DNA from 2 places in the Rhodoferax sp. GT1R46 genome. Region 1 is predicted to be linked to the other one. Evidence: riboswitches for the same ligand, from Rfam matches in the RefSeq annotation. Region 1 holds a riboswitch; the other holds the start of a gene.
What was found. A riboswitch is a leader RNA that binds a small molecule or an ion and turns the genes downstream of it on or off. The one in region 1 is predicted to bind S-adenosylhomocysteine.
Positions count from the first base shown of each region.

Region 1 (14,818 bases):
GATGTTGAGAATGACCACCGCAACGGCCATGGCAATCATCACAAAGATGGGGTAGCGCATGGCCTGCTTGATGCGCTCGCGCACATCGCGCTCAAACTCCATGTGCTCGGTCAGGCGCAAAAACACTTCAGTCAAACGGCCGGTCATCTCGCCCACCCGGATCATCGAAATATAGAACGCACCAAACAGCTCGGAGTGGCGCGCCAGCCCGGCCGACAGCTCACGCCCCTGATCCAGGCTGGAGCGAACGTCTTTGAGCATCTCCACCATGGCGGGCTTGGTGGCCGATGCCTGCAAACCTGCAAAGGCCCGCAAGATGGGCACACCGGCTTTGTTCAGGGTGTACATCTGGCGGGAAAAGACCATCAGATCTTCGTCCACGATGGGTTTGCGGGTAAGCCGCGCAAGCCAGCCCTCCGTTTGTGTATCCGTGGTCACTTTGGCCAACGCAATGTGCACGGGCGCCACGCCGATGGACAACAACTGGTCGGCTACGCCGCCTTCGGTCATGGCATCGAGCTGACCCTGAACCACCTCGCCGCGGTTGTTACGCCCGCGCCAGTCGTAGATTGCCATGGCGGGTTAATCCTGCGCGTCAGAGTCTTCGATGTCGAAACCGACGCGCAGCGCCTCGGCCATCGACGTGCGCCCCTGGCGCACCAGCTCCAGCGCGTGGTAGGCCATGGTGTGGCCCTTCATGCGGTCTCGCGCGGCGCGCATGAAGGCAGCAGGGTCAGAGTGCGAGGCGGCCTGCGTCAGCACCGCATCCATCTCCAGCAACTCATACACGCCCTGACGACCCGAATAACCGGTTCCATTACAGGACGAGCATCCACGCCCCCGCTTGGGGATCACCGTTTCACCGGCTTCCAGCAAAGACTGCAACCAGGACTCTTCTTGCGGTGAAGGCGCATGTGGCTCGGCACACTCCACACAATTCAGCCGCACCAGGCGCTGGGCAATAACGGCCTGCAGCGACGTGGACACCATGAAGGGTGGCACACCCATGTCCAGCAAGCGAAACGGCGTGCTCATGGCATCGCGGGTGTGCAGGGTGGACAGCACCAGGTGACCCGTGATGGCTGCACGCATACCAATCTCGGCTGTTTCAGCGTCACGCATTTCACCAATCAAAACCACATCCGGATCCTGGCGCAGCACGGAGCGCAGCACCCGCGCAAACGTCAGATCGATCTTGTCATTGACCTGCACCTGGGTGAGGCCCGGCAGGCGGTACTCAATAGGGTCTTCAACTGTAATGACTTTCAACTCGGTGGCATTGATTTCCGCCAGCGCGGCGTACAGCGTGGTGGTCTTGCCGGAGCCCGTGGGTCCCGTGACCAGCACCATGCCCGCGCTACGGCCCAAAATCTCCCGAAACCGCGCCAGCATGTCGGTCGGCATGCCAATGCTGTCGAGACGGCGCATGCCGGCGCCCTGGTTGAGCAGACGCATGACCGCAGATTCGCCATAGGCCGTGGGTAGCGTCGACAGGCGCACATCAATCGTGTGGTCTTTCAGACGCACGCTGAAGCGACCGTCCTGCGGCAGGCGCTTCTCGGAAATATCGAGTCCCGCCATGAGCTTGAGCCGCTGGGCCAGTGCGGCACCAATGCGCTTGTCGGCCTGGGTCTGGGTTTGCAGCACGCCGTCCACCCGCACACGCACCTGCAGACCCGCCTCTTGCGGCTCGATATGCACATCCGACGCGCCCACCTGCATCGCATCTTCAAACAGGGATTGCAGCAGGCGCACAACGGGCGCGCCTTCAATGCCGGCGGAGGCAGTGAGTTCGCCAAAGTCGACAGTGTCACCGAGGTCTTTTTCCAGTGCGCGGGCCAGGCCGCTGATCTCTTCGGTACGGCGGTACAACCGGTCAAACGCGAGGGCCAGCTGGCTCTCGGGCACCGCAGCGATGCCGATGTTGCGTTTGAGAATGCGGGTGAGTTCGTCAAAGGCGAATAGATCCAGTGGATCGCCCAGCGCCACCAACAACGTGTCGCCCTTGTCCTCCAGCACCAGCGCCCGAAAGCGTCTAGCCGCTGATTCGGGCAGCAGCTTGACGACTTCAGCGCGAAAGGGGAAGGTCTTGAGGTTGACAAACGGAATACGCAACTGGCGCGCCAGGCCGTTGGCCAGCAACTCTTCCGTGATGATGCCGGTCTCAATCAGCAAGCGGCCCACTTTTTTGCCGGTGGTGCGCTGCAGTTCCAGCGTTTGCTGCAGTTGCTCCTGGGAAATCAGGCGTTGCTGCACCAGCACGTCGCCCAAGCGCAGTTTCTCGGGGCGGCCTGGGGCCGGTCGCGGCGCGTCCGGCGCGGCGGGCGCTGCAGCTGCCATGTTCATGTCGGGCTCCTGTGCCTGATATCAATTGTTACGACAGGGCCACTCCCGTGGCGCAACAAGTACTTCGCTTTTGAGCGCAACGTTCAAGAACAATTTGCGGCCGTCACAGCGGCATTGCTATAGGTTGGGACAGCGCCCACCACAGCCGTAGTTGTGTAGGTAATGGCGCAAGCCGCATGTGTTGCATCCGGCGTCACCGTGAAAACGGTGGCAGACGTTGCAACGGGCACATAGTCTGGCAACGCTACACCGGCCGTTGTGGCCAGACCCGCGGCGTAGCCGATTGAGGCCAGTGCAGTGGTGGGGTAACCGTTTGCCATCACAACAGTGTTCCCGTCCATAGTCACCGGACTACCCGCAGCCAATTGTTGCGTCAGCTGAACGGAATGGGCGAGAACTGCCGCCGCTTTAATAGAAGCAAGTGCGCCATTCATCTTCGCAATTCTGGCGTCCGCTTGCAGTGCGACAAATTTGGGCAAGGCGATAGCGGCCAGTACACCGAGGATGACGATGACCAAAACCAGTTCAATCAGGGTAAAACCTTTTTGCTTGCCAACCATCTTTGTGTTCATTTGAACTCCATTGCGTAATTATTGGGTGCCGTAAATGTCCCAGAAGCGGCATTTCTGCTCGGTGCTCACACCAGTTTCGCATTATGGGCCAGTGGCGAAGCTTCTCAAATACGCGGGCAAATATCCGCTTCTTCCGGCTTTCGTTTAGAGATTCGGCGCCAGCAAGCGCTGCAACTCCGTCTGGTTCAGGTTGCGCCGTTTCGCAAGATCCTGCACCTGGTCATCACCGATCTTGCCTACGTTGAAATAGGTGCTGTCGGGGTGCCCAATGTAGAAGCCGCTCACACTGGCGGCGGGCGTCATGGCCAGGCTTTCGGTTACGCCCATGCCGATTTCTTCGCAACGCAGCAGGGCAAACATGTCTTTCTTGACGCTGTGGTCCGGGCACGCCGGGTAGCCGGGTGCCGGGCGAATGCCCTGGTATTTTTCGGCGATCAGGTCCCCGGTCTCCAGGGCCTCCTGCGGCGCATAACCCCACAGGTCCGTGCGCACGCGGTGGTGCAGCGCCTCGGCAAAGGCTTCGGCCAGGCGGTCGGCCAGCGCCTTGAGCATGATGGACGAGTAGTCGTCATGGTCATCCAGAAAGTACTTTTCCTTCTTCTCCGCGCCAATGCCGGCCGTTACGGCAAACATGCCGGCATAGTCCTTCGCCACACCGTGCGGCGCCACAAAGTCAGCCAGGCAGCGGTTGGGCATCATGACGCCGTCAATCACCTGCTTTTGCGTTTGCTGGCGCAGGCCATACCAGGTCATGGCGCGCTCGGTGCGGGTCTCGTCGGTATAGAAAGCAATGTCGTCATCGTTCACCGCGTTGGCCGGGTACAGGGCCACCACTGCATTGGCAGTGAGCCAGCGGCCTTCAATCAGACGCTTGAGCATGCGCTGGCCGTCGGCATAGACGCGCACCGCCTCTTCTCCGACCACCTCGTCTTTCAGAATGGCCGGGAACGGGCCTGCCAGATCCCATGTCTGGAAGAACGGGCCCCAGTCGATGAACTTGGCCAATTCGCTCAAGTCAAAATTCTTGAACACCCGGCGGCCAATGAATTTGGGTACCGGTGGCGCGTAGTGGCTCCAGTCCACCACGGTCTTGTTGGCGCGGGCCTGCGCCAGCGGCCAGATGGGTGTCTGCTTTTTGTTGGCATGCTGGTGGCGCACGCGCGCGTAATCCGCATTGATCTCGCCAATGTACGCGGCCGCCTGGTCGCTCAACAGGCTTTGCGCCACGCTGACGCTGCGCGACGCGTCCGGCACATAGACCACCGGGCCTTCGTAGTGCGGGGAAATGCGCACGGCGGTGTGCACGCGCGAGGTGGTGGCACCACCAATCAGCAAGGGGATCTTCTTGATGCGGAAGTAGTCGTCCTTTTGCATCTCGCCCGCCACATACTGCATTTCTTCCAGACTGGGGGTGATCAGGCCGGAGAGGCCGATGATGTCGGCACCTTCGACCTTGGCGCGCGCCAGAATCTCGTGGCAGGGCACCATGACGCCCATATTGACGACGTCAAAGTTGTTGCACTGCAGGACCACGGTGACGATGTTCTTGCCGATGTCGTGCACATCACCCTTGACGGTGGCAATCACGATCTTTCCTTTGGTGCGCACATCGCGCCCCGCGGCTTCATCCAGTCGCTTTTCTTCTTCAATGTAGGGAATCAAATGCGCCACGGCCTGCTTCATGACCCGCGCGCTTTTCACCACCTGGGGCAAAAACATCTTGCCCTGACCAAACAGGTCACCCACGATGTTCATGCCGTCCATGAGCGGACCTTCGATCACATGCAGAGGACGGCCACCCGTGGCCAGCACCGCCTGATACGCCTCTTCGGTGTCTTCGACAATAAAGTCGGTAATGCCGTGCACCATGGCGTGGCTCAGTCGCTGACCTACGGATGCGGGCGCCTCGGCAGTACCGCGCCACTCCAGCTTTTTGCTGTCGTCTTTGGCGCCGCTCTTGGCGGTGTCGGCAATCTCGACCAAACGCTCGCCGGCGTCGGGTCGGCGGTTCAGCACCACGTCCTCGACCCGCTCGCGCAGTTCGGGCTCCAGCGCGTCGTACACCCCCACCATGCCGGCGTTGACGATGCCCATGTCCATACCGGCCTTGATGGCGTGGTACAAAAATACCGTGTGAATGGCTTCGCGCACCGGGTCGTTGCCGCGGAATGAAAAGCTCACATTGCTGACGCCGCCAGAGACTTTAGCCCCCGGCAGATTGGCCTTGATCCAGCGCGTGGCTTCGATAAAGTCGACCGCATAGTTGTTGTGCTCTTCAATGCCGGTGGCAATGGCAAAGATGTTGGGGTCGAAGATGATGTCTTCTGCGGGGAAGCCGACCTCGTCCACCAGAATACGATAGGCGCGCTCGCAAATTTCGGTCTTGCGCGCGTAGGTGTCGGCCTGGCCTTTTTCATCAAACGCCATCACCACGGCGGCGGCACCGTAGCGGCGCACCAGCTTGGCTTGCTGCTTGAAGGCGTCCACGCCCTCCTTCATGCTGATGGAGTTCACGATGCCTTTGCCCTGCACGCAGCGCAGCCCGGCCTCAATCACGCTCCATTTGCTCGAATCAATCATCACCGGCACGCGCGAAATATCGGGCTCGCTGGCGATCAGGTTCAGGAAACGCACCATGGCGGCCTGGCTGTCGAGCATGGCCTCGTCCATGTTGATGTCGATGATTTGCGCGCCGTTTTCCACCTGCTGGCGAGCGACGGCCAGAGCCTGCTCAAAGTCGCCATTCAGGATCATGCGGGCAAAGGCTTTGGAGCCCGTGACGTTGGTGCGCTCACCGATATTGACGAACAGGGATTGTGCGTCGACGATGACCGGCTCCAGGCCGGACAGCATCATGGGGAGAACCATAGGGTTGGACATGGGATTGACCTGTTCAGCAGCCATCAGGCGGCTTCTTTGTAGAAGAAATTGCGCTGCAGTGAGCGCGCCGCGAGCGGAGCCACTGCCTGGCCGATGGCACCAATGTGGTCGGGCGTAGTGCCGCAGCAGCCACCCACAATGTTGACCAGTCCCTCGGCGGCAAACTCGCGCACTAGGCGCGCAGTCACATCGGGTGTTTCGTCAAAGCCAGTATCGCTCATGGGGTTGGGCAGACCCGCGTTGGGATAGCAGCTAATAAAAGTGTCCGGCGCCACGCGCGCCAGTTCCTGAATGTAAGGGCGCATCAAGGCCGCACCCAGCGCGCAATTCAGTCCAACGGCCAGGGGCCGTGCGTGGCGCACGCTGTGCCAAAACGCCGTGACGGTCTGGCCACTCAGAATGCGCCCGGACGCATCGGTCACGGTGCCGCTGATGATCAGGGGCAGGCGCTCGCCCGATGCCTCGAAGTACTCGTCAATGGCAAACAGCGCGGCTTTGGCGTTGAGGGTGTCAAAAATGGTTTCCACCAGCAGCACGTCGCTGCCACCTTCGACCAGGGCCTTGGTCTGGTCGTAATAGGCGGCGCGCAACTCTTCAAAGGTGACATTGCGTGCGCCGGGGTCGTTGACGTCAGGGCTGATGCTGGCGGTTTTGGGCGTGGGGCCCAAGGCACCGGCGACCAGGCGCGGTTTGTCGGGGGTGGAGAACTTGTCGCAAGCGGCGCGGGCCAGTTTGGCGGATGCCAGGTTCATCTCGATAGCCAGATCGGCCATGTCGTAATCGGCCTGGGCTACCGTGGTGGCACCAAAGGTGTTGGTCTCGATCAGGTCGGCGCCAGCAGCCAAGTAGGCTTCATGGATGTCGGTGATGACATCGGGGCGCGTGAGGCTGAGGAGCTCGTTATTGCCTTTGATGTCGCGGTGAAAATGCGTGAAACGATCGCCCTGGCTGAGCGGCCCGGTATAGCCCGCGCCTCGGTACTGCGCTTCGCCCAGCTTGAAGCGCTGAATCATGGTGCCCATGGCGCCATCCAGAATGGCGATGCGTTGGGCCAGAATGCCCGGCAATGCCTGACCGCGGGTGTAACGGGCGGCAGAGGAAACAGCAGAAGAAACGGGATTCATGGAAGCGGCTCACCTTGTAGTTTGAACAAGTGAGCGCAGTTGACAAACCCAAGCCTGGTGGCCTTTGGAATCTGCTGAAAAACAGGTCCTGGCCGCTGCAGCGCTCCTTGGGAAGCCGCTATTTTAATGCACTCCACCAATCGGCGTTCGCCACCGCTTTCGCCAGGTCGCGCCAGGACCGGTGGCGACTTGCCCGACAATAGAGGCCTACCGTGAACGGGCGCCGGCTCGTTTAGCATCATTTTTGCCTCTAGCCCCCGTAAACACTGCGCAATCAGCTACTGTTTTGATAGCAAACGACTCTTCCATCTCCAGCCAGACCTGCCACTCCATTTTGGAAGAGGTGTTTGGCTACGCGCAATTCCGCGGCCCGCAGCAGGCCATCGTGGAACACGTTGCCAACGGCGGGGACGCGCTGGTTCTGATGCCTACGGGGGGCGGCAAGTCGCTGTGCTACCAGATTCCCGCCATTGCCCGGGAGCGCGAGGGGCTGGGCCTGACCATCGTCATCTCGCCGCTGATTGCGCTGATGCACGACCAAGTGGGCGCCCTGCACGAGGCGGGGGTGAGTGCGGCCTTCCTCAACTCCACCCTGAGCAGCGAAGAGGCCTACCAGGTCGAGCAGCGCATGCTGCGCGGCGAGATCACGCTCTTGTACGCCGCGCCTGAGCGCATTACGACGCCCCGGTTTCTGGCCCTGCTCGACTCACTGTATGACCGCCACAAGCTGAGTCTGTTTGCCATTGATGAGGCCCACTGCGTGAGCCAGTGGGGCCACGACTTCCGGCCGGAATACCGCGCGCTGACCGTGCTGCACGAGCGGTATGCCGGCGTGCCACGCATGGCATTGACGGCCACGGCCGACGACCTGACGCGCGAAGACATTCTGGAGCGCCTCCAGTTGCAGGATGCGCGGGCCTTCGTCAGCAGCTTCGATCGTCCCAACATCCGTTACAGCATTGTCGAAAAGACCGATGGCACCCAGCAGTTGCTACGCTTTATTGCCCGCGAACACGAAGGCGATGCGGGCATTGTGTATTGCCAGTCGCGCAAGAAAGTGGAGTCCATCGCCCAGACGCTGGTGGACGCCGGTATCAACGCCCTGCCCTACCACGCTGGGCTGGACAGCAAGCTGCGCCAGAACCACCAGGACCGCTTTTTGCGCGAAGAAGGTGTCGTCATGGTGGCGACCATCGCCTTTGGCATGGGCATCGACAAGCCCGACGTGCGCTTTGTGGCCCACCTGGACATGCCCAAAAACATTGAAGGCTATTACCAGGAAACCGGGCGCGCCGGGCGCGACGGCCTGCCTGCGAATGCGTGGATGGGGTATGGGCTGCAGGACGTGGTGAACCAGCTCCGCATGATTGACGAAAGCCCGGCGGGGGAAGAATTCAAACAGGCCCTGCGCGGCAAGCTCGACGCGCTGCTGGGTCTGGCCGAAGCCACAGACTGCCGCCGCGTGCGCTTGCTGGCCTATTTCGGCGAAGCCAGCCAGTCCTGCGGCAACTGTGACAACTGTTTGAATCCCCCAGCGGTGTGGGACGGCACCGATGCCGCGCGCAAGCTGCTCAGCACCATTTACCGCATTCAGCAGTCCAGCGGTATGTCGTTTGGAGCCGGGCATGTCATGGACATCCTGCGCGGCAAGACTACCGAAAAAGTCACCCAGCATGGGCACCAGGCCCTGAGCACCTTCGGCATTGGCGCCAGTTTTACCGAACTGCAGCTGCGCGGCGTGTTGCGCCAGCTCATTGCCATTGAAGCCGTTGCCGTGGATGCACAGGCCTACAACACCCTGCAGCTCACGGAGCAATCGCGGGCGGTTCTCAAGGGTGAGGTGGTGGTGCAGTTGCGTGAGTCAGTGTCGGCGCCTGCGGATCGCAAGCGGCGGTCCGGGGCCGGATCTGCGGTGGTCAAAGCCCCTATCGCGCTGGATGGAGCGGGTCTGGAGCGCTACTCCGCTTTGAAAGCCTGGCGCGCCGACGTAGCGCGAGAGCACAATTTACCGGCGTACGTGATTTTTCATGACGCCACGCTGGCTGCAATTGCCAAGCGAGCCCCGCAAACTCTGGATGACCTGCAGGGCATCAGCGGAATTGGCGCCAAAAAACTGGAAGCCTACGCGCAGGAAGTGTTGCGCGTGGTATCTATCGACTGATTAGTGGCGCTGGAAGCAGCTCTCGTAGGACATGGCTGCACCACTCATGGTGTTCTGCAAGCGCGCAAGGGCGCGGCTGTGGCGATCGCCACCGGTTTTGTCGGCCACATGCTTGCGGTGGTACTGGACCAGCGCATGCAGTTTGGTGCGACAAGCATCCAGAACACCTGCAAAATTGAGCGCAATGTAGGCCGAGTGGTCTGCATTGGTATGGCGGAACTCGTCGGCCCAATAATCAAACAATTGGCCTTTGTAGGTACCTTTTTCAGGGACTTTTATCGTTTCTTTGTGCATATCAACTGGTCAAAATGAAAGAAATAGATACTTTCAAAGCCGTTCAGTCTCTTTTCCAACGAGCTGGCGCTTTCGGGCATCTGCTGCGCTATATGACGGCCGGCGCATCCCGGCGGTTGACAAAGGTCATAAATAAAACGAAGTGACTTAACCGTCGATTGACTGGTTCACTGCAAAAACCCCATGCCGCGGGCTTCCCTTACCTCCGGTTTGATACGGTGCTCCGCCTCCAGCTGGTCCAGATATTCGTCCGCCTCCAAGGTGGCATCCAGTATGAGTGCCTGCCGTTTGACGGCGGCAAAGTCACCCAGACAGAGCTGATCCAGGGCGGCCAACCGGGTTTTCAGGTCTGAATGCAGGCCGGACATATCGCCAGCGCAGGCCTCGGTGACAAACAAGGCTTCCCGCTGCGTCCGGGTCAGCGGCTTGAACTGAATCTTGAAGGTGAACCGGCGCAAGGCCGCCTGGTCAATGCGGTCCATCAGGTTGGTGGTGCAGATGAAAATACCGTGAAAACGCTCCATGCCCTGCAGCATTTCGTTCACCTCGGTCACTTCGTAACTACGCTGGGCACTCCGGCGGTCCTGCAAAAAGCTGTCGGCCTCGTCCAGCAGCAACACTGCGTTCTCGGTCTCGGCCTCCCGGAACATGGCGGCCATGTTCTGCTCGGTCTCACCGATGTACTTGCTCATCAGATCGCTGGCCTGGCGCACGATGAGGGGCTGGCTCAGGGTAGTGGCGATGTGTTCGGCCAAAGCGGTTTTTCCGGTGCCCGGAGGGCCGTAAAAACACAGGGTTCCATGGCCGCGCGACTGCAGCGCCTGCACGATGCGGGGGATCTCAAAGCGGCTGGCTACATTCAACAGCGCCGGATCGTAGCGGGTGACGGCCTGCTGGCGTGCACCGTCCAATGCCCGGTTACCCAAGGCCAGGTCGGCATTTTTGAGCTGTCGCTCGATCAGGCCTTCCAGTCCCTCGTTCTCGGGCTTGAGAGAGGCCAGCCCCGCAAAACGCACCGCGGTGCGGATTTGCGCCGGTGTCAGCCCCTTGCGCCGGGTCAGCCGCGCCACGAACGCGTCTGACACCGGCACCCCCGCCAATGTCTTGCGCACCAGTTCTTCGCGCGCGCCGGGCGGCGGCGATTTCAGCTCCAGGTGGTAGGCAAAGCGGCGGCGAAAGGCCGGGTCAATCTGCTCAATGCGGTTAGTCACCCAGATGGTGGGCACCACGTTGGACTCCAGCACCTGGTTGACCCATGCCTTGCCGCTGACACTGCTGTTGGGCGGCGCAGCGGCGGCGTCCGCACGGGCCATCCAGTGTGCCGCTTCGCTGGACAGCGGGGGAAATACATCCTCCACCTCGTCAAACAAGAGCGCCGCCTGGGCGCTGCCCTTGAGGAACACCTGAGCGATTTGCAGCGACCGGTACCGGTCCCGACCGCTCAGGGAGTTGCCATCGCGGTCGGCGTACTCCACTTCAAACAGCTCCAGGCCCGCGGTTTGCGCCACCACCTTGGCCAGTTCGGTCTTGCCGGTTCCCGGCGGGCCGTACAGCAACACATTGATTCCCACTTCCTTGCGCGCCACGGCATGGGCCATCAGGGTGCACAGCACCTGCGCGTCTTCGGCGACAAAGGCGAAGTCGTCGAGCGCGAGGGTGCTCTTCGTCGACAGCCGGGTGAACACCGCCATCAACTCGGCTTGGTCGCGGTACTGGCGCATCAATACGGGGGGAAGCTTCTCGCTGACTTTCATCAGGTCAGCCAGGTCGGTAATATTGTGCTCGGATATCAGGTTTTCGACCAAGCCGATGCGCTCCAGCCGGGAGCCGGCGCGCAACGCCTCGGCTACCTGCTCGGGGTTGACGCCCGCCACCTCGGCAATGGCGGCGTAGGCTTCGGGAGCGTTGTTGACCTTGAACTCAACCAGAATGCTGCGCATGTCGCGCTGGTAGCGGGCCAGCGTGCCGTACAGCAACAGCGCGCGCTCGGCCTTGTTGAGCTGCAGCAGGCCCGCCAGCGCGTTGATGTTTTTCTCGACCAGCGTGGACTGCCGCTTCAAGGAGTGGCTCAGCCAGTCACCGGTTGCGGACAGGACCGAGATCAGGTCCTTGGGCTGGTCTTTGGCGTATTCATCCAGAAAAAAATACAGCGTGGCTTCGTCATACGGGCCACGCCACACTCCGTAACGCGCCAAAAAATCCGTAGCACCCAGTGCATCGTGACCGCGCCAGAGTTCATTGCCAGCGCAGCGGCGCGCCAAAAACTCCCGCAAGCGGGCCAAAACCGATACCGGCCACACGAGGTGCCGCCCAGCCAAACCCACAATGCCATTGAAATCACGGCGCACGTTCAGGCTGGCGCCCTGGCGCGCAGCCAGGGTGAGCACGAAGTGTGAACACATCAAGTCCAGCACCGGCGCTTCGAGCAGACCGGGCGAAGGGATCAAGTGCCCCTCAAGGGGCTGCAACAACGAACGCTTGGCCATCCAACGCCTCCAGCACAGTTGTGTGACGCATTCACCATACCGCAGACTGGCGGAAGATGGAAGCATTGGGGGGAAAGATTTACCCCAAACCGGATGACAATGGCGCCATGGTTGAATACAACGACATCGTCCTGGCCGCACAACGGCTGCACGGGCACCTGCTGCAAACACCCTTTGTGGCATCCAAGACGCTCTCCGACATCACGGGGGCACACGTCTTTCTGAAGTTTGAAAATCTGCAGTTCACCGCCTCGTTCAAGGAGCGTGGTGCCTGCAACAAACTGGCCCAGTTGACCCCCGAGCAATCGGCGCGCGGCGTGATTGCCATGAGTGCTGGCAACCATGCGCAAGGAGTGGCATATCACGCCCAGCGCCTGGGGCTGCATGCGGTCATCGTCATGCCGCGCTTCACACCCGGCGTGAAAGTGGAGCGGACGCGGGGCTTTGGTGCCGAGATCATTCTGCATGGCGACACGCTGGACGAAGCCCGCAGCCATGCCCTGGCCGTAGCGGAGCAACGACAGCTCACGTTTGTTCATCCCTATGACGATGCTGCCATTGTGGCTGGCCAAGGTACGGTCGCCCTGGAAATGCTGCAGGAAGTGCCTGATCTGGACACGCTGATCGTGGCAGTGGGCGGCGGGGGCCTGATTGCCGGCATGGCCACCGTGGCCAAGGCACTCAAGCCTACCATTGAGGTGGTGGGTGTGCAGACCGTGCGCTTTCCGGCGATGTTCAACGCAGTCAAAGGCACCCACCTTGCGCAAGGTGCCAGCACCATCGCCGAAGGCATTGCCGTGGGCACCCCCGGGCATATTCCGCTGGACATCATCCGCCGCAGGGTGGACGACATGGTGCTGGTGGACGAAGGTGACATCGAGCAGGCTCTGGTGATGCTGCTCGAAGTGGAGAAAACGTTGGTGGAAGGCGCGGGCGCTGTTGGCCTGGCAGCTTTGCTGAAATACCCGGAGCGCTTTCGAGGCAAGCGCATCGGCCTGGTGCTGTGCGGCGGCAATATCGACCCTCTGCTGCTGGCAGCCATCATCGGACGCGGCATGGTGCGGGCGGGGCGTCTGGCGCGCATTCGCGTGGGTGCCCGCGATATTCCCGGTTCGCTGGCGCAGATTACCGCCACCGTGGCAGAAGCGGGAGCCAACATCGATGAAGTGCACCACCAGCGCGCGTTCTCGGCGCTCTCCGCCCAGAATGTGGAGATTGAACTGGTCATTCAGACCCGCGGGCATGCCCATGTGGAGGATGTTCTGGGCGTCTTGCGCAAGGCCGGGTTTGACGCACAACTGGTTTAGGCGGGCTTGTAGGTAAAATCAGTCTCAATAATCCAAGTCATTACCAGAAAGCTCTTCATGTCCGCACCCACCCCCCACACGCCTGACCACGAAGTTGATGCGGTTGAGGCAGTTTTGCCCATGATCCCAATCGTGCTGCCAATCGTCGGCGGCGTACTGATGTTTCTTCTGGCGTTTATCGCCGTCTCAATGGCCTGAGGGTTACCCCGAAACCGCCCACATCAGGTTCGCAAGGGCATGATGTGAATGGCCTGCGGTGCAAAACGCACCGCCAGCCGGGAGCCCGAGCCCACACCCATGGCGCGCAGGTGCGCCGTCGACAGCGTCAGCGTGAGACGCTCCGACGGCAGGTTGTTTGGTACCAGCGTGCACAAGCTTGTTTCGCCGAGTTCCAGTACCTCCCGCAAATTGCAGTCCAGCATATTGACCGGCTCTGCCACTGGCACATTTCCCGAGGCTGGGACGGCTGTTGGCCACGGCATGACTTCCATGGATTCTCCGGCCAATACCCATCCCACTTCGACCCCGTCATCAATGCGGCTTTTGTCAACCGTGTGGAGCACCAGGGTTTGGGCTTGCGGGTCTGCCGGATGGCCTGACCAATGCAGGGCGCCCCAGCCGGTCTGCGTCTGGTGGAAGCGCCCCTTGAACAGATTTTGAATGCCCACCAACTGCGCCACGCGGGCGTTGCGCGGCTGGGAAAAAACCTTGGCGGGCGTGCCATTCTGCAGCGTGGTCCCCGCATCAAGAATCACCACCCGGTCGGCCAGTCGACGGGCTTCCAGCAGGTCGTGGGTTACCAGCACCATGGGGGTCGACACGTGCTGGCGCAAGGCAGCCAGTTCTCGGTAAAGGGTTTGACGCGTGGGTGCATCCACCGCAGAAAAGGGCTCATCAAGCAGCAGGACACCTTGTCCGGCCACGCCCTTTGCTGCGGTGTTTTGCCCTGTGCGCTGCGGCATTTGAATGCGCATCAACGCGCGCGCCAGCGCGACGCGCTGCTGCTGGCCCCCCGAGAGTTGGGCTGGCAGGCGCCGCTCAAGACCGGCCAGCCCCAATCGTTCGAACAGCGCCTTGATTTGTGCGTTGTATTGGCTTCCAGCCCCCGTGGATGCTGTGCCAATTGCTACGTTTTCCATAGCATTCAAGTGCGGAAACAGGGCGTAGCTCTGAAACACCAGGCCCGCTCGCCGAGCCTGGGGTGACCAATCAATGCCGCGATCACTGTCAAACCATGCGTCCTGGCCCACCCGCACTGACCCGCGCACGTGGGCGCCCTTCAACAGGCCGGCAACCGCACGCAAGACCGAGGTTTTACCGCTGCCCGACGGGCCCACGAGCGCGACGAGCTCACCCGGTTGGCAGTCGAAGGTGGCCTCGAGCGGAATCGCTCCGCTATTGTGAAGTTGAACCTGGAGAGCAGGCATGGCGCTGGCGCCGGCGGGCTAGTGCGTGACCGGTGTGCGCCGGTCGGTAGCAAACACCAGCGCCAGCGCCAGCAATGAAAGTCCCACCAGCGCCAGCGCCATGGTGTGGGCACCGGCAAGGTCAAAAGCCTGCACACGGTCATAAAGGGCGATGCTCAGCGTTCGCGTCTCCCCGGGAATGCTTCCTCCGACCATCAGCACCACGCCAAATTCACCCAGCG
Region 1 is NZ_JBWMBC010000002.1:400,250-415,067, forward strand. Features, by position in the region: gene AC097W_RS07340 (type II secretion system F family protein) at 1-576, opposite strand, end outside; gene AC097W_RS07345 (GspE/PulE family protein) at 583-2,346, opposite strand; gene AC097W_RS07350 (pilin) at 2,430-2,918, opposite strand; gene metH (methionine synthase) at 3,063-5,822, opposite strand; gene AC097W_RS07360 (homocysteine S-methyltransferase family protein) at 5,822-6,922, opposite strand; S-adenosyl-L-homocysteine riboswitch at 6,947-7,037, opposite strand; gene recQ (DNA helicase RecQ) at 7,209-9,083, shown strand; gene AC097W_RS07370 (hypothetical protein) at 9,084-9,377, opposite strand; gene AC097W_RS07375 (ATP-binding protein) at 9,545-11,863, opposite strand; gene AC097W_RS07380 (threonine ammonia-lyase) at 11,971-13,170, shown strand; gene AC097W_RS07385 (hypothetical protein) at 13,228-13,368, shown strand; gene AC097W_RS07390 (ABC transporter ATP-binding protein) at 13,392-14,597, opposite strand; gene modB (molybdate ABC transporter permease subunit) at 14,616-14,818, opposite strand, start outside.

Region 2 (14,818 bases), on a different contig from region 1:
CGACGGCAGCGCGCGCGGCCTGGCCGATTCGGTTGAGCCCGCCCTGGAAATTGTGGCTCCGGTGCCCAACAATGGCGCAGGATTCGCGCCCAACTTTCTGGCGACCTCCCTCTGGATGGGGGCCGTCATGTCCGCCTTTCTCTTCCACCTGCGGCGCCTGCCTGCGACTGCCGCAGAGGCGTCCCGACCCGCACGGCTCATGGGCAAGCTGGGCATCCTGTCTGGCATTGTGGTTGCGCAATCCGCCGTTGTGTTGCTGATGACACTGTTCATGCTGGACCTGCACATCGACCGGCTTGCACCTTTCATGCTGACCCTGGTGCTCGCGTCACTCACCTTTCTGCTCATTATTGTGGCGCTCACGCGTGCCTTTGGGGATGCGGGCAAAGCCGCCGCCCTGATATTGCTGATTCTGCAACTGTCTTCTGCCGGCGGCGTTTTGCCAGTGGAACTGAGTGGGGGGATCTACCAAACCCTGAGCCCCTGGTTGCCATTCACTTGGGTGATCAAGGCATTCAGGGCAAGCATGTTCGGTGCGTTTGATGGAATCTGGTTCAGTTCCTGGCTGGCCATCGGCCTCGCAGGCATGCTGGCCTGGTTATCAGCCTGCTATGTGGGAGCCTGGAAATTTGTGGGCCCGGACGAGCATCGTCCGGCGATGGACATTTAAGCCCGCGCTTACGAAACGATCAGCCCCAGCCTGTCGCACAGGGCCAGCGTCGCAGTGCTCTGGTTCATGGTGTAGAAGTGAATGGCCGGTGCACCACCGGCGCGCAGCTGGTCGCACAGCTCGGTCACCACATCGAGGCCAAACGCCTTGATCGACGCCGTGTCGTCGCCAAAGCTTTGCAGGCGCAAGCGGATCCAGCGGGGAATTTCGGCCCCACTGGCATCCGAAAAACGCATTAACTGGGTCGAGCTGGTAATAGGCATGATGCCGGGCACCACGGGCACGTTCAGACCCATGGCATCGACATCCTCCACAAAACGGAAATACGCATCCGCGTTGTAGAAGTATTGGGTGATGGCGGAGTTGGCGCCGGCACGCACCTTGGTTGCAAAGGCCTGCAGATCGCTGTCGGGTGATTTGGCCTGGGGGTGGATTTCCGGGTAGGCCGCCACTTCAATATGAAAATCGTCGCCCGTTTCCGCCCGAATAAAAGCAACCAGATCGCTTGCGTAATGAAACTCGCCACCCGCACCGTAGCCACTGGGCAAGTCGCCACGCAGGGCAACAATCCGCTTTACGCCCATCGCTTTGAGCGTCGCCAGTTGCCCGCGCACCGTAGCCTGGGTTGCCCCAATACAGGAGAAGTGCGATGCTGCACTGACGCCCTCTGCCAGAATATCGCGCACCGTGTTGAAAGTGCCCTCCTGCGTGGAGCCTCCCGCACCAAAGGTGACCGAACAGAATTCGGGCTTCAGTGCATACAACTGCTGACGCACTCCCCGCAACTTCTCGGCCCCTTCCGGGGTTTTGGGCGGGAAAAATTCCAGGCTAACGGGAATGCGGGTCGTCTGGATCATGGCGGAATCAGTCTTGAGGAACAAGGGCACCTGGCTTGCGGGCGCAAATGAAAAATTCGCGGTTGCCATCGCCCCCTTCAATGGGTGAGTCGAACCACGCGGTCACGGTCAGATCAAGGGCGGTGCAGGCGTCGCGCAGGCGCGTCTCAATGAACGGGTAGTGGGAAGCGTCTCGCACAATGCCGCCCTTGCCCACCTGCCCCGGCTGCAACTCAAACTGCGGCTTGACCAACATCAGCAAGGTGCCGCCTGGCTTCAGGAACGGCACGATGGCGGGCAACACCAGCGTCTGCGAGATGAAGGACAGGTCGCCCACCACCACATCAAACGCGGGAACGAACGGTTCAGCTTCTTCATTTTCAGGGTCAAACAGGCCGCCAGCCCCCGTGTAATTTGCGCAAGCAGCTATCAAATCGCTAGCATCCAGCGCACGGGCGTTGACCTTTTCAACGCACAGCACCCGCCCGTCTTCGCGCAGTTGGGGGTGCAGCTGGGCACTGCCCACATCCACACCCACCACCATGCGTGCACCGTGCTGCAACAGGCAGTCGGTGAAACCCCCGGTGGATTGACCAACATCCAGGCAGGCCAAGCCTTCTACCGACAGGCCCACCTGCTTCAAGGCGGCCTCCAGCTTCAGTCCGCCACGGGACACGTAGCGGGCTTCGGAATCGTCGAGCAGCTGGACCGGGGCGTCTTCAGGAATGTCGTCGCCATTCTTGACCACGGTTTTCCATTCATCGCCCTTCTTCCACTGCACGCCGTCGGCAATCAGGCGCTGGGCCTGCGAGCGGGTGCTCGCCAGGTTGCGCACTACCAGGAGTTGATCGGCCCGCATCAATAGCGGTACGTGTTGGCTTTGTAAGGGCCAGACTTGGAAACGCCGATGTAGGCGGCCTGCTCTTCGGTGAGTTCCGACAGCATGGCACCCACCTTGGCCAGGTGCAAACGGGCCACTTTTTCGTCCAGGTGCTTGGGCAACACGTAGACCTTGCCAGACTTGTATTCCTTGGGCTTGGTAAACAGTTCAATCTGGGCGATGGTCTGGTTGGCAAAGCTCGAAGACATCACAAAACTGGGGTGGCCAGTGCCGCAACCCAGGTTCACCAGACGGCCCTTGGCCAGCAGAATGATGCGCTTCGAAGGCTTCTTGCCCTTGGCCGGGAAGATCACATGGTCCACTTGGGGCTTGATCTCTTCCCACTTCAGCTTTTCCAGCGAAACGACGTCGATTTCGTTGTCAAAGTGACCAATGTTGCAAACGATGGCCTGGTCCTTCATGGCCTCCATGTGCTTGTAGGTGATGACGTTCTTGTTGCCGGTGGCGGACACAAAAATATCGGCCTTGTCAGCGGCATATTCCATGGTTACAACCTTGTAACCTTCCATGGCGGCTTGCAGGGCGTTGATAGGGTCGATTTCGGTCACCCACACCTGGGCGCTCAAAGCACGCAGGGCCTGGGCAGAGCCCTTGCCCACGTCGCCGTAACCGGCTACGCAAGCCACCTTGCCGGCGATCATCACGTCGGTGGCGCGCTTGATGGCGTCCACCAGCGATTCGCGGCAACCGTACAGGTTGTCGAACTTGCTCTTGGTCACCGAGTCGTTCACGTTAATGGCACGGAAAGCCAGCGTGCCCTTGGCGGACATTTCGTTCAGGCGCAGCACGCCAGTCGTGGTTTCTTCCGTCACGCCGATGATGTGTTTCAGGCGGCGGCTATACCAGGTCGCGTCGACCTTGAGCTTGGCCTTGATGGCGTTGAACAGGCAGATTTCCTCTTCGCTACCGGGCTTGGCCAGAACCTTGATGTCCTTCTCAGCCTGGGCGCCCAGGTGCATCAGCAGCGTGGCATCGCCGCCGTCGTCCAGAATCATGTTGGGGCCCTCAGCTTTGCTGCCCTTGGGTCCGAATTCGAAGATGCGGTGGGTGTAATCCCAGTAGTCCGCCAGGGTCTCGCCCTTGTAGGCAAACACCGGCGTGCCCTTGGCAACGAGCGCTGCCGCAGCATGGTCTTGCGTGGAAAAGATGTTGCACGATGCCCAGCGCACTTCGGCGCCCAGGGCTTGCAGCGTTTCGACCAGCACGCCGGTCTGAATGGTCATGTGCAGCGAGCCGGTGATGCGCGCGCCCTTGAGGGGTTGCGCCTTGGCGAACTCCTGGCGGATGGCCATCAGGCCGGGCATTTCGGTCTCGGCAATGGTCAACTCTTTGCGGCCCCAGGGGGCCAGGCTCAGGTCGGCTACTTTGTAATCTTCAGTTTTGACAGGTTTCAACACGCTCATGGCTCACTCCAAAAATCAATTTGAAAGACCACGGGGCTGCGCGATAAACCGGGAAATGACTCACCGCACAGACCAGTGGGTGAGCGCAGTTGACTTGCGTTACCCCAGGGGAGCAACGGTTTCCGAGCCTCACTCGCGACCCTGGCGATTGCCAAAAAAGGGCCTGACGAGCTGCATCGCTCCTCGGAAAGCGATAATTCTAGCCTTTTCCTGATTACAGCTTCCGTCACGCGGGTTTTTTTAGACCCTCCGGACGGTGGCTTTGCTTGCCTCCAATGTCCTTCCTTGCCGAAACCCGCCGCCGCCGCACCTTTGCGATCATTTCCCACCCCGATGCTGGCAAGACCACGCTGACCGAGAAGCTCCTGTTGTTCTCCGGCGCAATCCAGATTGCCGGTTCGGTCAAAGCGCGCAAAGCCACACGTCACGCCACATCGGACTGGATGGAGATTGAAAAGCAACGGGGTATCTCGGTTGCGTCCTCGGTGATGCAGATGGTGTACCGGGACCACGTCATCAACCTGCTGGACACCCCCGGCCACAAGGACTTCTCGGAAGACACCTACCGCGTGCTCACCGCCGTGGACTCGGCCCTGATGGTGATTGACGCGGCCAATGGTGTCGAAGCCCAAACCCGCCGCCTGATTGAGGTGTGCCGCCAGCGCGATACGCCCATCATCACCTTCGTGAACAAGATGGACCGCGAAGTGCGCGAACCACTGGACATCATGGACGAGATTGAGCGTGAACTGGGCATGCCGTGCGTGCCCATGACCTGGCCCGTGGGCCAGGGAAAATCGTTTGGCGGCATCATCAATTTGCGCACGCAAATGATGACGGTGTTTGACGGTGGTAAGGACCGCCGCCCTCAGGACTTTGACACCATCCCCCTGAGCGACCAGGCAACCTTGTTTGCCCGCTTTGGCCACGAGTGGACGACTGCCATGGAAAGCATGGAGCTGGCCACCGGCGCGTCACCCACCTGGGACCACGCGGCCTTTCTGGCAGGCAAGCAGACACCGGTTTTCTTTGGCTCAGGTGTCAACAACTTTGGTGTGATGGAAGTACTGGACGCCCTTGTGGATCTGGCCCCATCGCCCCAGCTCCGCATCAGCACCACTCTGGTCAACCGCCAACCCGTGGTGCGCGAAGTACAGCCCGAAGACGATGCCTTCAGCGGCGTGGTGTTCAAGGTGCAGGCCAATATGGATGCCAACCACCGCGACCGCATTGCGTTTGTGCGCATGGCCTCGGGCAAGTACACACCGGGCATGAAGCTCAAGGTCATGCGCACCGGCAAAGAGCTACGTCCCACCAGCGTGGTGACCTTCATGAGCCAGCGCCGTGAAGCGGTGGAAGAGGCTTACGCGGGCGACATCGTGGGCTTTACCACCCACGGCGGCGTGCAGCTGGGCGACACCATCACCGACGGCTCGGTCAACCTGCTCTATACCGGCCTGCCCTTCTTTGCCCCCGAAATGTTCATGACCGTGGTGCTGCGCAACCCCTTGCGCACCAAGCAGTTGCAGCAAGGCTTGGCACAGTTGGGCGAAGAGGGTGCCATTCAGGTGTTCAAACCCGAGGTCGGCGGCAACATGCTGCTGGGCGCCGTGGGTCAACTGCAATTCGAAGTGGTGCAGCACCGCCTCAAGGGCGAGTACGACGCCGACATCCGCCTGGAAGGCTGCCAGTACACCGGCGCGCGCTGGATCACCGCCGATACGCCCCAAGAACTCAAAGCCTTTTGCGACGCCTACCCCATGCGCATGGCGCGCGATGCGGCGAATACGCTTGCGTATTTGTGCACCAGCCCGTATGACGTGCGGCTGGCGCAGGAGCGTTTTCCCAAAATTCACTTTCACCCGCTGCGCGAACACGCGGGCCTGGCGCTGCAGACCGCTGGTTGATCCGACTCCCGCAGGTTCTGATGCACCCCTTGTCGTCGTGGCCCTGCGCTGATCGTCGCCAGCTCGTCGGCGTGTTCACCGACATCGACGACACACTGACGACCGATGGCGCCATCACGCCGGACGCGCTGCAGGCATTGGCGCAACTCCAGGCCGCCGGCCTGACTGTGATCGCGATTACCGGGCGCCCGGTGGGCTGGAGCGCGCCATTTGCAACCTGCTGGCCGGTAGATGCCATCGTGGCCGAGAACGGTTCGGTGGCACTGATTCCCGGTAAGATTATTGATAAGAACGGGCTGCAGCCCCCGTCCCTATTACGTGAGCCGCTATCAAAACTGTATCGACAGGATGCCGCCACCCGGGCCACCCACTACGCGCGCATGCAGCTGGTGGCACAGCGCGTGCTGCGCGAAGTGCCTGGCACCACACTGGCGCAGGACTCGCCCGGGCGGGAGACCGACATCGCGATTGACCACAGTGAATTCACGCACTTGCCGCCGGATCGCATCGCCCAGGTTGTGCGCATCCTGCGCAGCGAAGGGATGAATGCGTCCGTGAGCAGCATCCACGTCAATGGCTGGTTTGGCGGACACAACAAGCGGGAAGGCGCGCGCTGGATCGTGCAGCGACTGCTGCAACGCAATCTGGACGCCGAGCGGTGCCGATGGGCTTTTGTCGGCGATTCCACCAACGACCAGCTGATGTTCGAAGCCTTTGACAACAGCGTGGGCGTGGCCAATATCCGCCGCTTTGAAGCAGAGTTGGCGCATCTGCCACGCTACGTCACTCCCAGCGCGCGTGGCGCCGGCTTTTCCGAGGTGGCCCACGCCATTCTGGAGGCACGCCGCACATGAACCCAACCCCCGCCAACCTTCAAGCACCGGTAGCCGGTGCGCGGCTGGGCCTGGTCAGCATTTTTGGCTCCACCTTCTTTGAGCTGGTTAGCCATTTCATGTTGATGCCGCTGCTCCTGCTGCGCATGAAGGGCGCAGATGTGTCCAGCACGGTGGCCGGGCTTTTTGCATCGACAGGATGGCTGGGCATTTTTTTGATGACTCCGTTTGCATCGGCTGTGGCCCACAAACTGGGGCGCAGACCGGCGATGTGGATGGCAGCGGGCATTCTCACGCTGTCAGCCGTGCTGTTTGCCCGCTTTGACCAGCTTTGGGTCTGGTTTGCTCTCAACATGGCTTCTGGCCTGGCCATGGCCTTGCGCTGGGTTCTGGCCGAGGCGCTGATCGCCGAGTTTTCTCCACCAGGGCAACGCGGACGCTATGTGGGCTTCTTTCAGACCCTGGTCAGTGCCACCTTCATCGTCGGCCCTGCCGCGCTGGTGTGGATAGGCGCGGACAACCCGCGCGCACTGTGGGTTGTGGTGGGGTTTTCCGCGCTGGGCTTGTTGTGGACCGCCTTCATTCCCAAGGTGCCCGCTGCCACGGATACCGACACGGCGAGGCTGGGTGTGCAGGGCCTGTGGATGGCGCTGCGCGCGCACCCCATCATCATGCTGGCGGGATTTGTGGGTGGATTCTTTGAGACCGGGGTGACGTCCATTCTGCCGCTCTACGGCCTGGCACTGGGTCTGGGCGCGGCCAGCGCGGCGCTGCTGGTGTCGGTGAGTGGTCTCGGCGGCGTGGCGTTGATGATCCCCGCCGGGCTGCTAGCCGACCGCTTCAAGGACCAGGCGCAAGGTCGTCGCACTCTCATGGTAGTGTTTGCCGCCATCACACTGGCTTCCAGCTGCATGTTGCCCTTTGTCGCCCGTATGGGCTGGCTGGCATGGCCGATTGTATTTTTGTGGGGAGGTGCGGGCGGAAGCCTCTACACCCTGTGCATGATCGACATTGGTGCCCGCGAAAAAGGCATCACCCTGGTCAACAGCACCTCCGTGCTGGTGCTCACCTACACACTGGGCGGCCTGGTGGCCTCTGCGGCATCGGGCGCCCTGATCGACTGGTCGCCCACCGTGGCGTTTCCAGCAGTCCTGATCGGGGTCGCCACGGTGGGGCTGGTGGCATTGCTGGGCGCGCGGCGGCGGCAGGTGCAGACTTCAGACAAAGCTCTCCCACGGTTTTGAAAGGCGAACAGCTCCGTTGATCAGACCCACCCTGGAGTAGGTCTGCGGGAAATTCCCCCAGAGCTCCCCCGTCGCTGGCAAGGTGTCTTCGGACAAGAGTCCCACATGGTTACGACAAGCCAGCAATTGCCCAAAAATTTCCCGGGCCTCCTGCTCGCGCCCCATGCGTGACAGGGCGTCAATGCGCCAGAACGAACACACATTGAACGCGGTTTCCGGTCGACCAAAGTCGTCTGCAGCCTCATAGCGGCGCATGAACGGGCACTGGCATCGGCCCGCACCTACCTCGCGGAGCATGCATTACCGCTTGGCACGCGTCCGGGAGAAAGCCCAGCGATGCATTACATCCACGATCGCCCACATCGGTCCGGGCCTGCACACCTTTGGCGGCAAGTTCGTCGTCAATCTGGTGGCTGAAAATGCACCCAACAAGGGAGACGCCGTGCAACGCTTGGTTGCCCGCTCAGAATCGGGCGCTGCGCTGTTCGTGGGGGATGATGTCAACGATGAAGCGGTTTTTGAGATCGCCCCGAGCCACTGGCTGACCATGCGCATCGGACGGGATGCCCCCGGCTCTCGCGCGCAGTTTTTTCTGGACTCCCATGCAGAAATGGCCCGCCTGTTGCAGCTCCTGATGGACTTGCTCCCCGCCTAGCCCCTTCGCATCGCTACTGCGCACCCACCGGGGCGCGGCAGGGAATGTCCAGCGTAAACGTGGCACCAACCCCCAGCGTGCTCTGCACCGACATGCGCCCACCGAGCGGGCCATACACCATGTTGTGCGAAATATGCAGGCCCAGGCCGGTCCCGCCCTGGCCCAGCTTGGTGGTGAAGAAAGGATCGAAAATCTTGTTCAGGTTGTTCGGGGGAATGCCCTTGCCGGTGTCGGCCACGGTGATGTGCGCGTAGTCACCCTGGCGCTCGCAGGCCACGGAAATGGTCCCCGACTGCTTGCCGTCAAATCCGTGCGCAATGGCGTTCATCACCAGGTTGGTAATGACCTGCCCCAACGGACCGGGGTAGCTGTGCATCTCGATGCCGGGTTCGAGGTGTTCCTCCAGCCTGATCGATGTTTTTGCCAGCACATGGGTAATGATGGACAGCACTTCGCCCATTTGTTCCGCCAGATCGAAGTCCCGCATCTGGTCGGTCGTTTGGTCGACCGCAACCTGCTTGAAACTCTGGATCAACTCTGCCGCCCGGTTGGCGCTGCGCAACATCAGCCCGGCACCCTCAGAGGTGCGCTCCGCGAACGTGGACAGGCTGCTGCGCGTCAGCGTGCCTGCGGCCACTGACTGCACCAGACCCTGCGCCACCTCCTGCTGGGTGCTGGCAACCATCACGATGTTGCCAATGGGCGTGTTGAGCTCATGCGCAACGCCTGCCACCAACCGGCCCAGTGACGCCATTTTTTCGGCCTGCACCAGACCATCCTGCGCGTTCTGCAAATTGGTCAGCGCCGCGCGGGCTTCCTCCTCCGACTCGCGACCCGCCTCCAGTTCAGTACCCAGACGCTGGGTGATGACGTTGATGCTGTGCGTGAGGGCCCCAAACTCATCCTGATAGGAAACCGGCATGGGCACAATATCTGCGGCATGTTCGCGCGTGGCGGCGTAGTCCAGCGCATGCTGCAGCAGCCCCACCCGCCGAAATACCAGCCGGTCGACACTGAACCAGAACAGGCCCAGCAACAGCAGATTGACCAGCACAATCTCAAGAATCGCACGCGCCAAAGTGAGCTTGAGGGCCGCCTTTTGCGCAGCGTCAGACCAACTGACCTGAATGCGGCCCATGTCCCGCTCGCTGATGGGTGGCAGGTCAATCGTGAACCCCTCGGAAGCGTCCACGCCCGGTTGCGCCCCGGCATGGCCGGAAAGCCATCGGCTGGCGACCTCCTTGTCCGTATCGTCGTAAACAATCAGTCCCAGAACCGAACCACCCAGCGCCGAGTCCAGAGCGGCATTGAGCCGGTCCTCGTCATAGACCCAGAGCGCCCTGCTCACAGGCAGCGACAGATGCTGGCGCAACAGGCCCTTGGCCGTGTCCTTGTCCTGCTCGAACCGTTGTTCGGTGAGGTAATAAGAGACAGCACTGAAAACGCACATCAGGCACGTCATGGCCACCATCAACAGGGCCGTCAGACGGTTCTTGACGGATTGGGGCATCAGGTGGCTGGGCATGGTGTTGGTGTGCGCCAGGGGTCAGTCCGCCCGGCGAAATGGCCCCATGATTCTCTGGAGTTCCCCGGTCTTTTCCAAGTCCCGCATCGCTCTGGTCAGCCGATCGGCCACGTCCTTTCGTTTGGACCCCATCCACACATACACCTTGAGGCTGTCAATCGGGTGGGCCGTCATCCGGTCGCCATACTGGGCCTGCAATGGCCACTCGGATCGGCGCTCTGCGGCCAGCACACACCAGTCCACCCGCCGTGCCAGTGCCATCCTCAGGCACGCGTCTTCCGAGTCGGTCACCTCGCGCACCGCCACATCAATGGTTCGAATCTCAATACCCTTGTAACCGCGTACGTACGCGATGCTGGAGCGGGACAGGTCAACCCAACTGGCCGGTTTGCTGGCCGTGCTGGGGCCTATCGCCGAAAAGGTCGTATTCTGGATATGCGGCTCCACACGGATGGCATCGGGAACCAGCAGGGGAAACGTATCCAGGCGACTGGCATCCCCGTCGAATGCCCCGTCCCGAAAAGCCACCACCGCCCGCTCGGGCGGATTGTGTTCCAGGGTGTAGCGCATACCCGCGTGCGCGAATGCCGCATCCAGCGCCAGCTTGACTGCCTGGATGTTGGGCCGCTCCAGAGGCTGGAGCACCACCAGTTTGACCGGGGCGGGCTGCCCCAGGCACGCTTGTGCGCCCACGATGGCCAACACCAACCCGACAAGAATCTTTCGCAACGACATGGGCACCCACGGAATTTGAATTTGCTCCAGTCTAGCCGAAACACAGCGACCCAAAGCTACCCAAAAGCCTCCAGTACGTTCGCGGCATTCACCCCCACCTCGGCCACTGCATAGCCGCCTTCAAACACCAGTGCGGTAGGCAAGCCGGCGGCAAACAGGCGTTCTCCCACGCGCAGGTAGTCAGCGCTTTGCAGGGTGAAGCCCGAGATCGGGTCGCCCGCAAAGGTATCCATGCCCAGCGACACCACCAGCGCCTCGGCACCAAAGTGCTGGATGGCGGCCAGCGCGTGCTCCAGGGCGGCGCTCCAACGGTCAAACCCGGACCCGTGCGGCAGGGGAATATTCAGGTTGGCACCCAAGCCCGCGCCCACACCGGCCTCATCCGCATGGCCGAGGTAAAACGGGTACTCGGTACGCGGGTCGCCATGGATGCTGGCAAAGAACACATCCGGACGGTCATAAAAAATAGACTGCGTGCCGTTGCCGTGGTGGTAGTCAATATCCAGCACGGCCACGCGCGCCACGCCACGGTCACGCAAGTGCTGGGCGGCCAGGGCGGCGTTGTTCAGGAAGCAGTAACCGCCAAAAAAATCCATCCCCGCATGGTGGCCCGGCGGGCGGCTCAGAGCAAATGACGCACGGCCGCCCTGCACGAGTTCTTGCGCGGCGCTGAGCGCGCAGTGCGCACCCGTACGTGCCGCCACCCAGGTTCCTGACGTGAGCGGTGAGCCCGCATCATAAGAAAATAGCCCCATGCGCGCGGCAAAGTTGTCGGGCACGATGTCGGAGCGAAAGGTGCGCACTGGCCACACCGAAGGCAGCGCATCGCGCCCGGCGTTGGCGGGGTCCAGCGCGACCCAGTCGTCCCAGGCCGTGGCCAGAAAGGCAAGGTAACGCTGGCTGTGGATACGCGCCAGGGCACTGTCGTCAAACGCGTGGGGCGGCTGCACCGTGCCCAGTTTGCGGCCTTGCAACTCGGCCAGCACGTGGTCCGCACGCGCGGGCACTTCAAAGCAGGGAACCAGTTCGCCGCGAAACATTTCCAGCTTGCCCTGGTGCTGGGCGTGGAGGTGGTTGTAGAAGGTGATCATGGTGGGGCTCAGATTTCGGTGTACTTTTTGGCGTTGCCGCGCGCTGTGGCTACCGGGTATTTTTCGCGGTTGACCTCCACCTTGTCGCGTGCGGCAGCCATCAGGTCGATGTCCAGCGTGTCGCACAACTGCAAAAGATAGAGAAATACATCGGCGGCCTCTGCCGCGACTGCGCGCTTCTTGTCGCCCGCGATGGCTTGGCTCTGCGCGTCGGTGAGCCACTGAAAATGCTCCAGCAACTCGGACGCCTCCACCGACAGGGCGCAGGCCAGGTTCTTGGGTGTGTGGAATTGCTGCCAGTCGCGCTCCTGGGCAAAGGCGCGGAGGGACGCGATCAGGGGGAGAAGCTCACTACTCATTGGCAAAGACGTCATGGAAGTTGACCCAGCCACGCCACCAAAGCCGCATTCACCTCGTCCGGTCGCTCCACGGTCGCCATGTGGCCGCAGCGCTCGATCACGCACAGGGTTGCGCCCGCAATGGCAGCGGCGATGACCTGGTGCTGTTCGGGTGGGCTCCAGATATCCTCCCTGCCGCACAGCACCAGCGTGGGGCAGGCGATTTGCGGGAGCACGTCGGCCGCGTCAGGCCGGGTCAGCAAGGCGTTGATCTGCGCGGCAAACTGGTCGGGGCTGCTGCGCTCCAGCATGTCCAGCACCGCGTCAAACAAGGGGGTTCCCGGCACGCTGGGGTGCACCATGCCACGCGCCCACTGCGCACCCATGACCCGCATGCCCTGCGCGCGGGCCAGCGCCAGCAGGGCCATGCGCCCGGCACGCTCTTTGGCGCCCGCCTCACCAGGCGCCAGCGGATGGATACCGGTATCCAGCAGGGCCAGGCGCTCCACGCGCTCGGGCGCCAGCCGCAGCATCTCCAGCGCAATGCGCCCGCCCATCGAGTGGCCCGCCACGGCGAAGGTGGGTGTGGGTGCGGCGGCCAGCACCTGCTCGGCCATGGCGGTGAGCGAGTCGCACAGGCCGTAGTCGGGCACCACGCAGGTGGCGAGCGTTGATAAGGCCTGAACCTGGGGCGCCCACGCTGCGGCGTCGCACATGAGTCCCGGCAAAAGCAGCAGTGTTTTATGCATAAAAATGACCTCTAGCCCTCGTGGCAGTTGCGTGAGCAGCTTCTATTTTGATAGCAGATTCTCGCCCATTCAGGCAACCTCTGCGGGTACCGACAGGCAGCATAACCGCACCGTCACCCGTGGGACAGCGCAGTCGGGCTACCCACTCCTATAGTGCGTTTCACCTATTCACAACAAAAGGGAGCAACACATGATTCGCAAATGGATTTCCGTTCTGGGCCTGGCGGCCCTGACCGCCTGCACCGCCATGCCACCCACGCGACCGGCGGGCTGGGCCGCACCGGAAGTGCTGGTGGCACCCTCCTCTTTCAGCGGTGTCCATGGATTGGCCATTGACACCCAGGGCCGACTGCTGGCCGGCAGCGTCATTGGATCGAATATCTGGGAAGTGAACCGCCAGACCGGCGCGGCCAAAGTGCGGGTCCCCGCCCCCGAAGGCCAGGCGGACGATATTGCGATTGGCCCCAAGGGTGAGATGGCCTGGACCAACTACCTCATGGGCATGATCCGCTACCGCGAGAACGATACAGCGCCGATGCGGGTGCTGGCCAAGGATCTGCCGGGCATCAACTCGCTGGACTTTGACCGGCGCAACGGCAAGCTGTATGCCTCGCAGGTGTTCATGGGCGATGCACTCTGGGAAATTGATGTGACCGGTGCCAACCCGCCCAGGCTGATCCGCAAAGACATGGGTGGATTCAACGGCTTTGAAGTGGGACCGGACGGCATGCTTTACGGGCCGCTGTGGTTCAAAGGCCAGGTCGCCAAGATCAACCCCGCCAATGGCGACCTGACGGTCATCAACAGCGAGTTCAAAACGCCGGCTGCCGCCAATCTGGACGGCAAAGGCAACCTGTGGGTGGTGGACACCCGCACTGGCGAGTTGAGCCGGGTGGAACTGGCCAGCGGCCGCAAAACCGTGGTAAAGCAACTCAAACCGGCGCTGGACAATCTGGCGATTGCACCCGACGGAACCATCTATGTTTCCAACATGGCAGACAACTCGGTTGAAGCTTACAACCCGGCCACGGGTGAACTGCGTACGCTGACCAGCGGCAAGGTGGCGGTGCCCGCGGGCATCAAGGTGGCGGGTGACTCGCTGTGGGTGGCTGACATCTTTGGTTTCCGCCAGGTCAATCTGGCCACGGGCACCACCACGGATGTGTTCCGGATGCAAGCCTCCGACCTGGAATACCCGTTTGCTGTCGGCGTGTCCTCCCGCCAGTTTGCGCTGGCGTCCTGGTTCACGGGAACGGTGCAGCTGATTGACCGCGCCACCCTCAAAACCGACACCATGCTGCATGGCTTCAAGGCACCCTACGACGCCATCCCCATGGAAGACGGCAGTGTGCTGGTGGCCGAGTTGGCCACAGGCTCCATTACCCGCGCCAGCGGAGCCGAGTTCAAGGACCGCAAGACAGTTGCCATTGGCCTGGCCGGTCCGGTGCAGATGATTCTGGGTACGGATGGCCATTTGTATGTGACCGAGGCTGCCGGCAAACTCACCCGCATTGACCTGGCAACCGGTGCCAAATCAGAGGTGGCCAGTGGCCTGCAGCTGCCCGAAGGCGTGGCGCAAACCCCCTGGGGCAGCCTGATCGTGGCCGAAACCGCAGCGCGCCGTCTGGTGGAAATTGACCCCAGCAATGGCAGCCGCCGCACCGTGGCCGACAACCTGCCCATCGGCCTGGAAGCCGGCCCCGGCATGCCACCGCCCTATGTGGTTACCGGCCTGAGCGTGGGCCCGGACGGCAGCATCTACATGAGTGCAGACCGCAATAACGCCATCTACCGCATCCGGCCCCAGCGCTGAGGTCGGAACGCCCCGAGCCCGCACGCACCCTAAGCCGTCAACCCCTTGCTGGGGTTGAGCAGGTACTTGGTGCCGGTGGCGCGCTGGCCATAGACCGTGATGGCATCCAGCGTCAATG
Region 2 is NZ_JBWMBC010000010.1:59,187-74,004, forward strand. Features, by position in the region: gene AC097W_RS18515 (YhgE/Pip domain-containing protein) at 1-670, shown strand, start outside; gene metF (methylenetetrahydrofolate reductase [NAD(P)H]) at 679-1,527, opposite strand; gene AC097W_RS18525 (TlyA family RNA methyltransferase) at 1,535-2,365, opposite strand; gene ahcY (adenosylhomocysteinase) at 2,365-3,810, opposite strand; S-adenosyl-L-homocysteine riboswitch at 3,885-4,001, opposite strand; gene AC097W_RS18535 (peptide chain release factor 3) at 4,086-5,717, shown strand; gene AC097W_RS18540 (HAD-IIB family hydrolase) at 5,738-6,571, shown strand; gene AC097W_RS18545 (MFS transporter) at 6,568-7,794, shown strand; partial or broken gene AC097W_RS18550 (glycoside hydrolase family 15 protein) at 7,768-8,064, opposite strand; gene AC097W_RS18555 (trehalose-phosphatase) at 8,090-8,449, shown strand; gene AC097W_RS18560 (sensor histidine kinase) at 8,463-9,974, opposite strand; gene AC097W_RS18565 (hypothetical protein) at 9,996-10,709, opposite strand; gene AC097W_RS18570 (histone deacetylase family protein) at 10,766-11,800, opposite strand; gene AC097W_RS18575 (nucleotide pyrophosphohydrolase) at 11,809-12,159, opposite strand; gene AC097W_RS18580 (alpha/beta fold hydrolase) at 12,171-12,887, opposite strand; gene AC097W_RS18585 (Vgb family protein) at 13,078-14,700, shown strand; gene AC097W_RS18590 (zinc-binding dehydrogenase) at 14,730-14,818, opposite strand, start outside.
Region 2: another riboswitch for S-adenosylhomocysteine. It lies ahead of ahcY (adenosylhomocysteinase); the one in region 1 lies ahead of AC097W_RS07360 (homocysteine S-methyltransferase family protein).